One region of the Mammaliicoccus fleurettii genome, then DNA from elsewhere that is predicted to be linked to it. Evidence: riboswitches for the same ligand, from Rfam matches in the RefSeq annotation. Region 1 holds a riboswitch; the other holds the start of a gene.

Region 1 (6,328 bases):
AATTACCGTTTGGCGTATTGAATATATTGTTACAATATGTAATGTTTACAAAAAACATGCAGCTACCGAAAGCATATATTGAAGAAATTGCTTCAAATTGGAAAAAACTAAAATTAACTTCTGCTGAAGAGGCGTATCATCATATTAAAAAACTTGATAAACAAACTGAAGAAAAGAAAAAAGAGCGTATTAATACATCGAATAACTCATTTAAGTTAAAATCAATTGAAAAAACACCTGAATGGTTGTTGAAACAAAAGTCATCTGAAAAACCAAAAGATGAACAACAGAAAAATAACGAATCGAACGCTGCATTTGAAAAAAGAAAACAAGAGCTTCAAAAAGAAATGGAAGCTTTTTGGAAAGAAGGTGATCATTAATGGAACCATTAGGTCAACATTTAAAACAAAATAAAGATTTTCAAAAGAGATTGGAAAAGATAAAAAAAGATACACTCAATCATAAAGAAGTTAAAGCATTTTTAGATGAACACCAGTCAGAGTTAACAAATGAAATAATTGAGACTGATTTAGACCAGTTACAAGCTTATAAAGACCAATCTAAATGCTGTGAAAAATGTGCGAGTTATAGTAAATGTATAAATTTCGTAAAAGGGCATGTACCAGAATTATATATTGAAAATGATCACATAAAAACAAGGTATTTACCTTGTCCAAATAAAATTGAATATGATGAACGTAAATTTGAATCAAATCTTGTCACGTCATTCCAAATGCCAGAAGAAACTTTAAAGGCAACAATTAAAGATATATATGTTGATAATGAGTCGAGGATGACTATTATTAAAAAAGCCATGGAAATATGCAATAAAATTGTTGCTGGAGAAGATACAAAAGGTCTTTATATTCATGGTCCTTTTGGTACAGGTAAATCATATATTCTAGGTGCGATATCTAACCAACTTAAATTAAAAAAACAGCCATCTACAATAATTTATTTACCAGAATTTATTAGAGTGTTGAAAAATGGATTTAATGATGGTTCCTTTAGTGATAGATTTGAATCAGCTCGTGAAGCAAAAGTATTGATGTTGGATGATATTGGTGCGGAAGAATTAACACCATGGGTAAGAGATGAAATATTAGGACCATTGTTACATTATAGAATGGTTCACAAATTGCCGACATTTTTTAGTTCTAATTTTAACTTTGATGAATTAGAGTTTCATTTAAGTAAGACGAGACAAGGTGCAGAAATTACAAAAGCGAGTCGTATTATGGAAAGAATCAAAACAATAACTGAAGATTACGAGCTAGAAGGTAAAAATTATAGAGCTTAAATTTAACTTGATATTTTAAAATAGAGTTGTATAATTGAATTATCTTAAATGAATATAAAAATTTAGAGGACATGACGTCTATAAAGCATTTACAGAGAGTCTCATATCGCTGGAATTGAGATAATGCAATATAAATTGTTACTCCCTCATACATGATGTGTTAATCCACATACGGCTCAAGACCGTTATCTTATGTAGAGTTATCGTGCTCAGTTTTTGAGTGCGTTAATGAGGGTGGTACCGCGAGAGATTTCGTCCCTTTGGATGAGGTCTCTTTTTTATGTTCTTTAATAGAAAAAATGAGGAGGAAGTCGTTATGAGTGAAATAAACATTAAATTTCCAGATGGTAATGTGAAAGGGTTTGAACAAGGCACTACAACTGAAGAAATTGCTCAATCTATTAGTCCAGGATTAAGAAAAAAAGCAGTTGCCGGTAAATTTAATAATCAACTAGTAGATTTAACAAGACCTTTGGAAAATGATGGGGAGCTAGAAATCGTTACACCAGGTAGTGATGATGCTTTAGAAGTATTAAGACATTCTACAGCACATTTAATGGCTCAAGCATTACAAAGATTATACGGTGATGTAAAGTTTGGTGTTGGTCCTGTTATTGAAGGTGGTTTCTATTATGATGTAGATACTGAACACAAAATTTCTAGTGACGACTTCGAAACTATAGAAAAAGAAATGAAGCAAATCGTAAATGAAAACTTTAAGATTGAACGTAAAGTTGTAACACGCGACGAAGCAAAAGATTTCTTTAAAAATGATGAATATAAATTGGAATTAATAGATGCTATACCTGAAGATGAAAATGTAACTTTATACACTCAAGGTGAATTCACTGATTTATGCCGTGGCGTTCACGTACCATCAACTTCAAAAATTAAAGAGTTCAAACTATTATCAACAGCTGGTGCTTATTGGAGAGGCGATTCAAATAATAAGATGCTTCAACGTATTTATGGCACTGCATTTTTCGATAAGAAAGAATTGAAAGCGTATTTGAAAGTTTTAGAAGAAAGAAAAGAACGTGACCATAGAAAAATTGGTAAAGAGTTAGAATTATTTACTACTAACCAAGATGTTGGAGCAGGACTACCATTATGGTTGCCTAATGGTGCAGTTATTAGACGTGAATTAGAACGTTATATTGTAGATAAAGAAGTAGCAATGGGCTATGACCATGTTTATACTCCAATTATGGCAAACGTTGATTTCTATAAAAAATCTGGTCACTGGGATCATTATCACGAAGACATGTTCCCTACAATGGATCTAGGAAATGAAGAATTAGTTCTTAGACCTATGAACTGTCCACATCATATGATGATTTATAAAAATAGCCGTCATTCATACAGAGAATTACCAATACGTATTGCAGAATTAGGAATGATGCATAGATATGAAGCGAGTGGTGCAGTATCTGGTTTACAACGTGTTAGAGGTATGACTTTAAATGATGCACATATCTTTGTAAGACCTGATCAAATTAAAGAAGAATTTAAACGTGTTGTAAATATGATTCTTGATGTATACGATGACTTTGGATTCGAAGATTATACATTTAGATTAAGTTATCGTGACCCAGAAGATAAAGAAAAGTATTTTGACGATGATGAAATGTGGAATAGAGCACAAACTGTTCTTAAAGAAGTAATTGATGAAATGGAATTACCTTATGAAGAAGCTATAGGGGAAGCGGCCTTTTATGGTCCGAAATTAGACGTACAAGTAAAAACAGCAATGGGTAAAGAAGAAACTTTATCAACAGCTCAACTTGATTTCTTATTACCTCAAAAATTTGATTTAACTTATATCGGTAATGATGGTGAAGAACATCGACCAGTCGTAATTCACAGAGGCGTTATTTCTACTATGGAAAGATTTACTGCATTCTTAATAGAAGAAACAAAAGGTGTATTCCCAATTTGGTTAGCACCGAAACAAGTGGAAATCATTCCTGTAAATATTGATTTACATTATGATTACGCTAGAACAATTCAAGAAGATTTGAAATCTCAAGGTGTACGTGTTCATATTGACGATCGAAATGAGAAAATGGGATATAAAATTCGTGAAGCTCAAATGAAAAAAATACCTTATCAGCTCGTTGTTGGTGACAAAGAAATGGAAAATCAAGAAGTGAATGTTCGCCAGTACGGTTCTAAAGATTCTAATACAGTTGAAAAAGATGAATTTATTTGGAGCTTAGTTGATGAAATTAGATTGAAAAAGTAATAATCTATTGAAATTACTCGTTTCATCGGGTATAGTTTTAATAGTGAAATTTAATTAAATATTCCTCAGTAATGAGTTAGAGGTTGCGATGTTCAAAAGTAATTATTCAGAAGCGTAATGGCGCGTATGTTGAAATGATGAAAGGGGACGTTGCCGAAATAAATAGTATCCATAATACTATTTATTGGGCCAGTGTTGAATAAATACTGGACTGTCACACTAAGTGATGTGCTACCAATTTGTATGGAATGATCATATATAGGTCGCATATCTTAATGATATGCGATTTTTTTTAGTGGCTCGATTGTGGAATAAAGAAAGGGAAAAAACAATGGCTCAAGAAAAATCAACGAACAATGTTCAAAGAAAGCTTAAAGATAGACATATTTCTATGATTGCCATTGGAGGTTGTATAGGTACTGGTTTATTTATGACTTCTGGTGGTGCGATTAGAGATGCTGGACCAGGTGGAGCATTATTAGCATATGCTGTCGTAGGATTAATGGTGTTCTTCCTTATGACTTCTTTAGGAGAAATGGCAACATATTTGCCAGTTTCAGGATCTTTTAGTACGTATGCAACACGATTTGTAGATCCTTCATTAGGATTTGCATTAGGATGGAATTATTGGTTCAACTGGGTTATTACTGTTGCTGCTGACATTACAATTGCTTCACAAGTTGTCAGCTATTGGGAACCGTTAGAAATTATTCCATCATGGTTATGGAGTGTCATATTTATGGCCATTATATTTGGTCTGAATTCATTATCTGTACGTGTATATGGAGAAAGTGAATATTGGTTTGCTTTCATTAAAGTAGCTACAGTTATAATCTTTATCGGGATTGGGTTATTAACGATATTCGGATTACTAGGTGGAGAGTATTTAGGATTCGAAAACTTTGTAGCTGGAGATGCACCGTTCCTCGGAGATTCCAATGTTAATACATTCTTGCTAGTTCTAGGTGTGTTCTTAGTAGCAGGATTCTCTTTCCAAGGTACAGAGTTAATAGGTATTACTGCAGGTGAGTCTGAAAATCCAGAACGTGCAGTACCTAAAGCAATTAAACAAGTATTTTGGAGAATAATATTATTCTATGTTTTAGCAATATTTGTAATTGGTATGATTATTCCTTATACTAATCCAAACTTAATGGGTGGCGATGAAATAGCAAAATCACCATTCACATTGGTATTTGAAAATGCTGGTTTAGCATTTGCTGCTTCATTTATGAATGCAGTAATATTAACTTCAGTATTATCAGCAGGTAATTCTGGTATGTATGCATCTGTGAGAATGTTATTCTCTATGAGTAAAGATAAACTTGCTTCGCCAGTATTTTCTAAAACAAATAAGTTTGGGGTGCCTTATACAGCACTTATGGCTACTGCAGTAGTTGTCGTTCTAATATTTGCTATAGAGCATTTAAGTGGTGGGGCGTATGAGTATATTATCGCAGCATCAGGTATGACAGGATTTATTGCTTGGCTAGGTATAGCAATCAGTCACTTTAGATTTAGAAGAGCATTTGATCTACAAAATTATGATAAATCAAAATTGAAATATACTGCAAAGCTATTCCCATTTGGTCCGTTATTTGCGTTTGCACTTTGTGCAATTGTAATTGTCGGTCAAGATGTTGACTTCATACAAACTGGTGAGTTTGAACCAAGAAGATTCTTCATCACATATATGGGTATTCCAGTATTTTTAGCATTCTTTATTTTCCATAAAGTGAAATATAAAACAAAAATGATACCACTTAAACAAGTTGATTTAAGTCAAGATATCGATATGAAAGAATTTGAAAATAATATTAAATAAAGATTGACATAAAGGTTTATAATTGGTAAGATTAGTTTTGTTGAATACGAAACGGACCAAGTAGAGGCATACCCGCTTCTCACCTGTAGTGACGCGTAAAGCAGTTAGCAGGTACAATAAACCTTTAATGTTTATGGAGGAGAGCGGGTGCATTGTGCATTCGTTCTTTTTTTCTTGGACGACTTCGTAAAATTCTAGGAGGTGTCAACCATAGCTAAAGATCAGACTCAAATAAACGACAAAATTCGTGCGAAAGAACTTCGCCTTATTGGCCAAGATGGGGAACAAATTGGTGTTAAATCAAAATTTGAAGCCATTGAAATGGCTGAAAGAGTAGATTTAGATGTAGTAGTAGTAGCGCCAAATGCTAAACCACCTGTTGCAAGAATTATGGATTACGGTAAATATAAATTCGAACAACAGAAAAAAGAAAAAGAAATGCGTAAGAAACAAAAAATTGTTAGTGTAAAAGAAATTCGATTAAGTCCAACTATCGAAGAACATGACTTTGAAACTAAATTGAAACATGCACAAAAATTCTTATCTAAAGAAGATAAAGTTAAAGTATCTATTAGATTTAGAGGACGTGCGATTACGCATAAAGAAATTGGTCAACGCGTGTTAGAACGCTTTGCAGAATCTTGTAAGGATATAGCAACAGTTGAACAAAGACCTAAAATGGAAGGGCGTTCAATGTTCTTAATGTTAGCGCCAATTTCAAACGACAAATAAACCGAAATAATAGGAGGAAATCTCAATGCCTAAAATGAAAACTCATCGTGGAGCAGCTAAACGTGTTAAAAGAACTGGTTCAGGTCAATTAAAACGTTCTAGATCATTTACTTCACACTTATTTGCAAACAAATCTACTAAAGCGAAACGTAAATTACGTAAAGCTTCATTAGTTTCTAAATCAGATACTAAACGAGTTAAACAAATGTTAACGTACGTAAAATAA
Region 2 (6,328 bases), on a different contig from region 1:
CTGTTGAAATAGGGCGTTCATATGGAATATCTAGTTCATTTAAAAATGATTCAATATATGCCGTTGTTTCATATTCTTGCATACTTAATTCAGGATGTTGATGCAAGTATCTTCTTGTATTTTTAACAAATTCTAATTCAGACATTAAACTCAGTCCCTTTATAGTATGTATAGAAAACGCCAATCAATTTGATTGGCGCATTCATTTTATATTGTGTATAAATTTATTGATTTAAATTACGTAATGCCGATACAATTTCTTTTTTGCCATCTTGAACATCTGCTGATTGTTTAATTACTTTAGCAGGTGTACCAGCAACGACTGCACCTTCAGGAACATCTTTCGTTACAATAGCACCAGCTGCTACAATTGCACCTTTACCAACTCTAACACCTTCAAGAATGACAGCATTTGCACCAATTAGTACATCATCTTCAATGATAACAGGAGATGCACTTGGTGGTTCTATTACACCAGCTAATACTGAACCTGCACCAACATGAACATTTTTACCTGTTGTAGCACGTCCACCTAAAGTAGCATTCATATCTATCATTGTTCCTTCTCCAACAACTGCACCAATATTTATTGTTGCTCCCATCATAATCACTGCGCCGTCTTCAATAACTGCATGTTCTCTTATGAAAGCACCTGGCTCTATACGTGCATTTGTATTTGTTAAATCTTTTAATGGAATTGCAGAGTTACGACGATCATGTTCAATTTCTAAATCAGTAAATGCTGATTTGTTTTCTTCATAGAAACGAGTCCAATCTTTAGCATCACAAAAAATTGTTTTTGATGACTCTGAACCGAATACTTTAAATGACTCTGGAAATTCAACATTATCAAATTGACCATTTACATAAACTTTTAATGGCGTAACTTTCTCCGCCTCACTAATATATTGAATAATTTCTTCTGCTGTAAAATCTTTAACCATGTTAATTTCTCTCCTCATTTAAGTTATTGTATGTGTAATATCCATTTTCTTTATTTACTAGTACTTCAGCTACATTAATAGCACCATTTGCAAAGATATCTTTTGATTGAGCACGATGTGTAATTTCTATTGTCTCATCATGCCCTGCAAACAATACTTGATGCTCTCCAACAATTGTACCACCACGTTGAGAGCTAATACCAATTTCTGCTGCATCTCGTTTAGACGATGACTCATGTCTATCATAAACTGGCACTGATTGCGCTCTTTTTTCTTTAATTGCATCATATAATTGTACAAGTGTTCCACTTGGTGCATCCACTTTATTGTTATGATGCTTTTCGATCATTTCAATATCGAAGTCTTCTAAAAGTGGTACTGCATATTGAATAATTTCTTTAAGTATATGAACACCATAACTCATATTAGCACTAAAGAATACTGGCATATTTGCCGATTTCACTTTTAGTTGTTCAATTATTTTTTCCTTGTCACCAGTTGTTGCAATAACTAAAGGTAATTTAAAATCTTCTTCTAATAAAGGTAATAATAATTCTGGATTCGAAAAATCAATCGCAACATCCGCTTCTGGAGCTTTAGATATAGAATTGAAAGCAGGGTAGGGGTATTGTTTGGATGGATCCTTGACAACAACGCCTACAATCTCATTATCTCTTTCTGTTGCTAATCTTGCGACGCGCTCATTCATTGCGCCATAACCAATTAATAATATTTTCATTGTTTTACACCATCTTTGAAAGTATTAAATGCTTCGCTTAAAACTTTTCTTTCTTCTTCATCTAACGTCACAAGTGGCAATCTTACTTCATAATTTCCAAAGCCTAATTCCGAAGTTAATAACTTAATTGGAATTGGATTGACATCAACACTTAAATGATTTAATAAAGTTACAATATCCTCATTTAAAGTAGTAGCTTTATCAAGTTGATCATTTGAAACATAATCATATAATTGTTGAGTTTCATTTGGAATGACATTGGCAACTACTGAAATCAAACCTTCGCCACCTAAGCGGTAATAATCAAACATATTGTCATCATTACCACTATATAAAGCAAAGTCACTAGGTAACTGTTCTTTTAACGATTTAGCATATTCCAAATCTCCTGTCGCATCTTTAAGTGCAACTATATATGGATTTTCACTTAATTTAAGAACAGTATCAATTTCTATTGTCATGTTCGTTCTTGAAGGCACATTATATAATACAACTGGAAGTTCAACTTCATTAGCAATTTTAGTGAAATGTGCAATTAAACCACGTTGACTCGTTTTATTATAATAAGGTGTGATTAACATAATTGCATCTGCACCTAATTCTTTCGCTCTAATTGACTCATCAATAGAAGCCTGAGTGTTATTCGTTCCAGTGCCAGCAATGACAGGAACGCGTCCATTCACTTTTTTAATTCCCCATTCTAATAGCGTTTTTCTTTCTTCGGCAGTTAATGTTGGATTCTCAGCTGTTGTACCGTTGATAATAATACTTTTAACGCCATTGTCTATTAAAAATTCTATATGGTTTTCAAATGCTTCGTAGTCTACATCCTCATTTGTAAATGGTGTTGTAAGGGCAACGCCTACACCTGTAAAAATATGTGACATACTTAACACTCCTTGTTTTATTTATTTAATTGCATAACTTGTTCTAGTACTTGAACGGCATTTAAACTTGCACCTTTTAGTAAATTATCTGAAGTACACCAAATATGGAAAGTATTATCTAAAGAATCATCTTTACGAATTCTTCCAACAAATACTTCATCTTTACCAGTAGAGTGTATAGCTAATGGATATTCATTTTTTTCAACATTATCTACCAAAACTACACGGTCATCTTCATTAAATAAATTTTTAATATCTTCAACTGTTGCTTCTTTATCTAAAGTAACGTTGATGTGCACACTGTGGCTATCTTGAACAGGTACACGTACACATGTTGCTGTAACATTAAGTGTCGGTTGATCTAATATTTTTCTTGTTTCTTCGATCATTTTTTGTTCTTCTTTTGTATAACCATCTTCTAAAAATACATCTATATGTGGTAATACATTATTATAGATTGGGTGAGGGTAGTTCTTAGGTGCTTCACCTTTCTCACCATTAGACAAATCTTCGCGTCCGGCAAGTCCTGAACCTGATACTGCTTGATATGTTGTATAAGCAACTCTTTTCAAACCAAAAGTATCTAATAAAGGTTTTAATGGAACGACTGATTGTATTGTTGAACAGTTAGGATTTGCAATGATTTTTCGATTTAACTTAGGTGTATTAACTTCTGGAACTATTAAATCTATCCCTTCATGCATTCTCCATTGACTAGAATTATCTATTACAATAGCACCATGCTCTTCAAATAGTGGGGCAAAAGTTTTACTTGTACCTCCGCCAGCGCTCATAATAACGTAATCGAATTGTCCATTTGTTTTCTCTTCAGTTAATGCTTCAACAACATAAGTTCTACCTTGAAATGCCACTTCTTTACCTGCTGATCTAGGTGATGAAAATAATACAAGCTCATCAAATGGTATATTTTTTCTATCTAATACTTCTAATACTTTTTCTCCTACTAAACCTGTTGCACCAACAACTGCTAATTTTGTCATTTTTTTCACTCCATCATCAATTATATATTAAATGCTTCACTTAAAATTCGAACGGCATTTTCGCCTAAATCACGATCAACTACATAAGAAATACTTATTTCTGACGTGGTTGTTTGATAAAAATGTATATCATTAGTAATCAAAGTACGGAAAGCTTTAGATGCTATTCCTGACATATCTCTCATGCCCGTTCCAATTACAGAAAGTTTAGCGTAATTATCTTTCATTTTATAACGTAGGTGAGGGTAATCCTCTGTTATGCTAACTATAATTTCCTCTATTTGATTGACATCGGAATCTTTAATCGTAAATGAAAGTTGTAAGCCTTGTTGATTTTCGATTTGCGAAATCATATCAACATTCATAGATTGTTCTTCTAATGAATCAAATAATTTTTGTAGTAAAGCAAAATTTTGCATAGGATATGTTAAAGTAACATGAATCATATGTGTATCTAATGCTACTCCTGTGACTGCTTTCTTCTCTAAAATTTCTGCTTGTGGCATAATCCATGTTCCTTTCACATTTGATAATGTTCTTCCAAGATATAAAGGTATGTTATAATTTTTAGCAATTTCAACACTTCTTGATTCTAAAACTCCTGCACCTAATGCACTCATTTCCATCATTTCTTCATAAGAAACTTCATTGAGAAGGTGTGCTCCTTTATATATTCTAGGATCTGTTCCATATACACCATCTACATCAGTATATATTTCACAAGACGTATCTATACTTGCAGCTATTGCTACTGCGGTAGTATCTGAACCTCCACGTCCTAGAGTCGTAATCTCAAGATGATCATTTACACCTTGAAAGCCTGCAACTACAAGTATGTCATTTGTTTCAAAAGCTGTTTCAAATCGATTAGCATCAATTTCAGCAATTTTACTCTTTAAATGATGACCGACTGTCTTAATTCCAGCTTGATAACCTGTCATTGCTTTCGTTTGAACACCTATATCATTTAATACCATTGAAAGATATGAAATGGTCTGTTGTTCACCGGTTGTTAGAAGCATTGCTAAATGCTCATCTTTAGGTTGAGAGGTAAGTGTGCCAATATTTTCGAGCAAAGAATCTGTCGTTTTGCCCATAGCACTTACTACCACTACTAATTGTTCTCCATTATCAATGCGAGACTTCAACATATACGCGATATTTTTAATCTTGTTAAAATCACCGACGGATGTACCGCCAAACTTTAATACACTTTGAGCCAAAATAATTCCTCCTGTAAATCAGAGGTCAACGCCTTAATATAAACAAAAAAACAAGTTCGGCATCCGAACTTGTTTTATTATATATACAAGTGATGCACTCCATTATTCCTAAGATAATGACAGACACTTAGCTCTTAACCTAAATGTCCAACGTAATATCTCTGCAAAAACATTACGTTTCGGCATCGCACCCTTTCACTCCTTAAAGATTGCAGTCTAACAGGGGAGTTACTAATGATTGATGCGCCTCATCAAAAACATATTCAATTGGTATGCATTCATTATACATAGAAAGAATATTGATGTAAAGAGAGAAAACAGATAAATTCAAAAGTTCTAACTATTTAAACAATTAATGGAAAAACATGGTTTTTAATAGATATACAACTTAATTCGTTTTTATATTAAAAAAAGCTTCAATTCGGCAAAAGTCGAATTGAAGCTTCTCAATATAAATATTAGTTATAAACGCCTTGATCTCTCAAGTATTCATCATAAGTGATTTCTTTAGAAATTGCGCCGTCTTCTTTAAGTTCTATAACTCTATTTGCAATTGTGTTAATAAATTCGAAGTCGTAAGATGTGAAAATTAGAGAACCTTTGAAGTTCTTTAATCCGTCATTTACAGCTGTAATACTTTCTAAATCTAAGTGGTTAGTAGGCTCATCAAGTAATAATACATTAGAGCTTGATAACATCATTTTACTTAACATACATCTAACTTTTTCTCCACCTGAAAGTACACTTGCTTTTTTCTTAACTTCTTCACCACTAAATAACATACGTCCTAAGAATCCTCTTAAGAATGTTTCTGTTTGTTCTTCTGGTGGTGCATATTGTCTTAACCAGTCAACTAAGTTCATATTAATTCCTTCAAAGAATTCTGAATTATCTTTAGGTAAATATGATTGACTTGTTGTAACGCCCCATTTAACTGTGCCTTCATCTGGTTCAATTTCACCAGCTAATATACGTAGTAGGGTAGTTTTAGCGATTTCACTTTCTCCTATTAATACTGCTTTATCATTAGGGTTCATAGTGAAAGATACATTATTTAATACTTTATTACCTTCGATTGTTTTAGAAAGACCTTGAACTTGTAATAACTCATTACCAATTTCTCTTTCAATATTGAAATTAACAAATGGGTAACGTCTAGATGACGGTTGAATATCATCAAGTTCAATTTTATCAAGCATTTTCTTACGACTTGTAGCTTGTTTAGATTTAGATGCGTTAGCACTAAATCTAGCAATAAAGTCTTGTAACTCTTTAATACGTTCTTCTTTTTTCTTGTTTTGGTCTTGAGCCATTTGAGAAGCAAGTTGACTTGATTGATACCAGAAGTCATAATTCCCAACAAACAATTTAATTTTACCGAAATCTAAATCGGCAATATGAGTACATACATTGTTTAAAAAGTGTCTGTCATGTGAAACAACAATTACAGTATTTTCAAAGTTAATTAAGAAATCTTCTAACCAAGCGATTGCTTTAATATCTAAACCGTTTGTAGGTTCATCTAGTAAAAGAA

What was found. A riboswitch is a leader RNA that binds a small molecule or an ion and turns the genes downstream of it on or off. The one in region 1 is predicted to bind lysine.
Region 2: another riboswitch for lysine. It lies ahead of B2G86_RS10850 (aspartate kinase); the one in region 1 lies ahead of B2G86_RS01760 (amino acid permease).

What each region holds. Positions count from the first base shown of each region.
Region 1 is NZ_MWJM01000002.1:53,668-59,995, forward strand. Features, by position in the region: gene B2G86_RS01745 (replication initiation and membrane attachment family protein) at 1-380, shown strand, start outside; gene dnaI (primosomal protein DnaI) at 380-1,300, shown strand; gene thrS (threonine--tRNA ligase) at 1,617-3,545, shown strand; lysine riboswitch at 3,615-3,787, shown strand; gene B2G86_RS01760 (amino acid permease) at 3,877-5,370, shown strand; ribosomal protein L20 leader region at 5,423-5,548, shown strand; gene infC (translation initiation factor IF-3) at 5,572-6,102, shown strand; gene rpmI (50S ribosomal protein L35) at 6,128-6,328, shown strand.
Region 2 is NZ_MWJM01000015.1:4,289-10,616, reverse strand. Features, by position in the region: gene B2G86_RS10875 (M20 metallopeptidase family protein) at 1-145, opposite strand, end outside; gene dapD (2,3,4,5-tetrahydropyridine-2,6-dicarboxylate N-acetyltransferase) at 225-944, opposite strand; gene dapB (4-hydroxy-tetrahydrodipicolinate reductase) at 946-1,683, opposite strand; gene dapA (4-hydroxy-tetrahydrodipicolinate synthase) at 1,680-2,570, opposite strand; gene B2G86_RS10855 (aspartate-semialdehyde dehydrogenase) at 2,588-3,571, opposite strand; gene B2G86_RS10850 (aspartate kinase) at 3,592-4,794, opposite strand; lysine riboswitch at 4,879-5,054, opposite strand; gene B2G86_RS10845 (ABC-F family ATP-binding cassette domain-containing protein) at 5,253-6,328, opposite strand, start outside.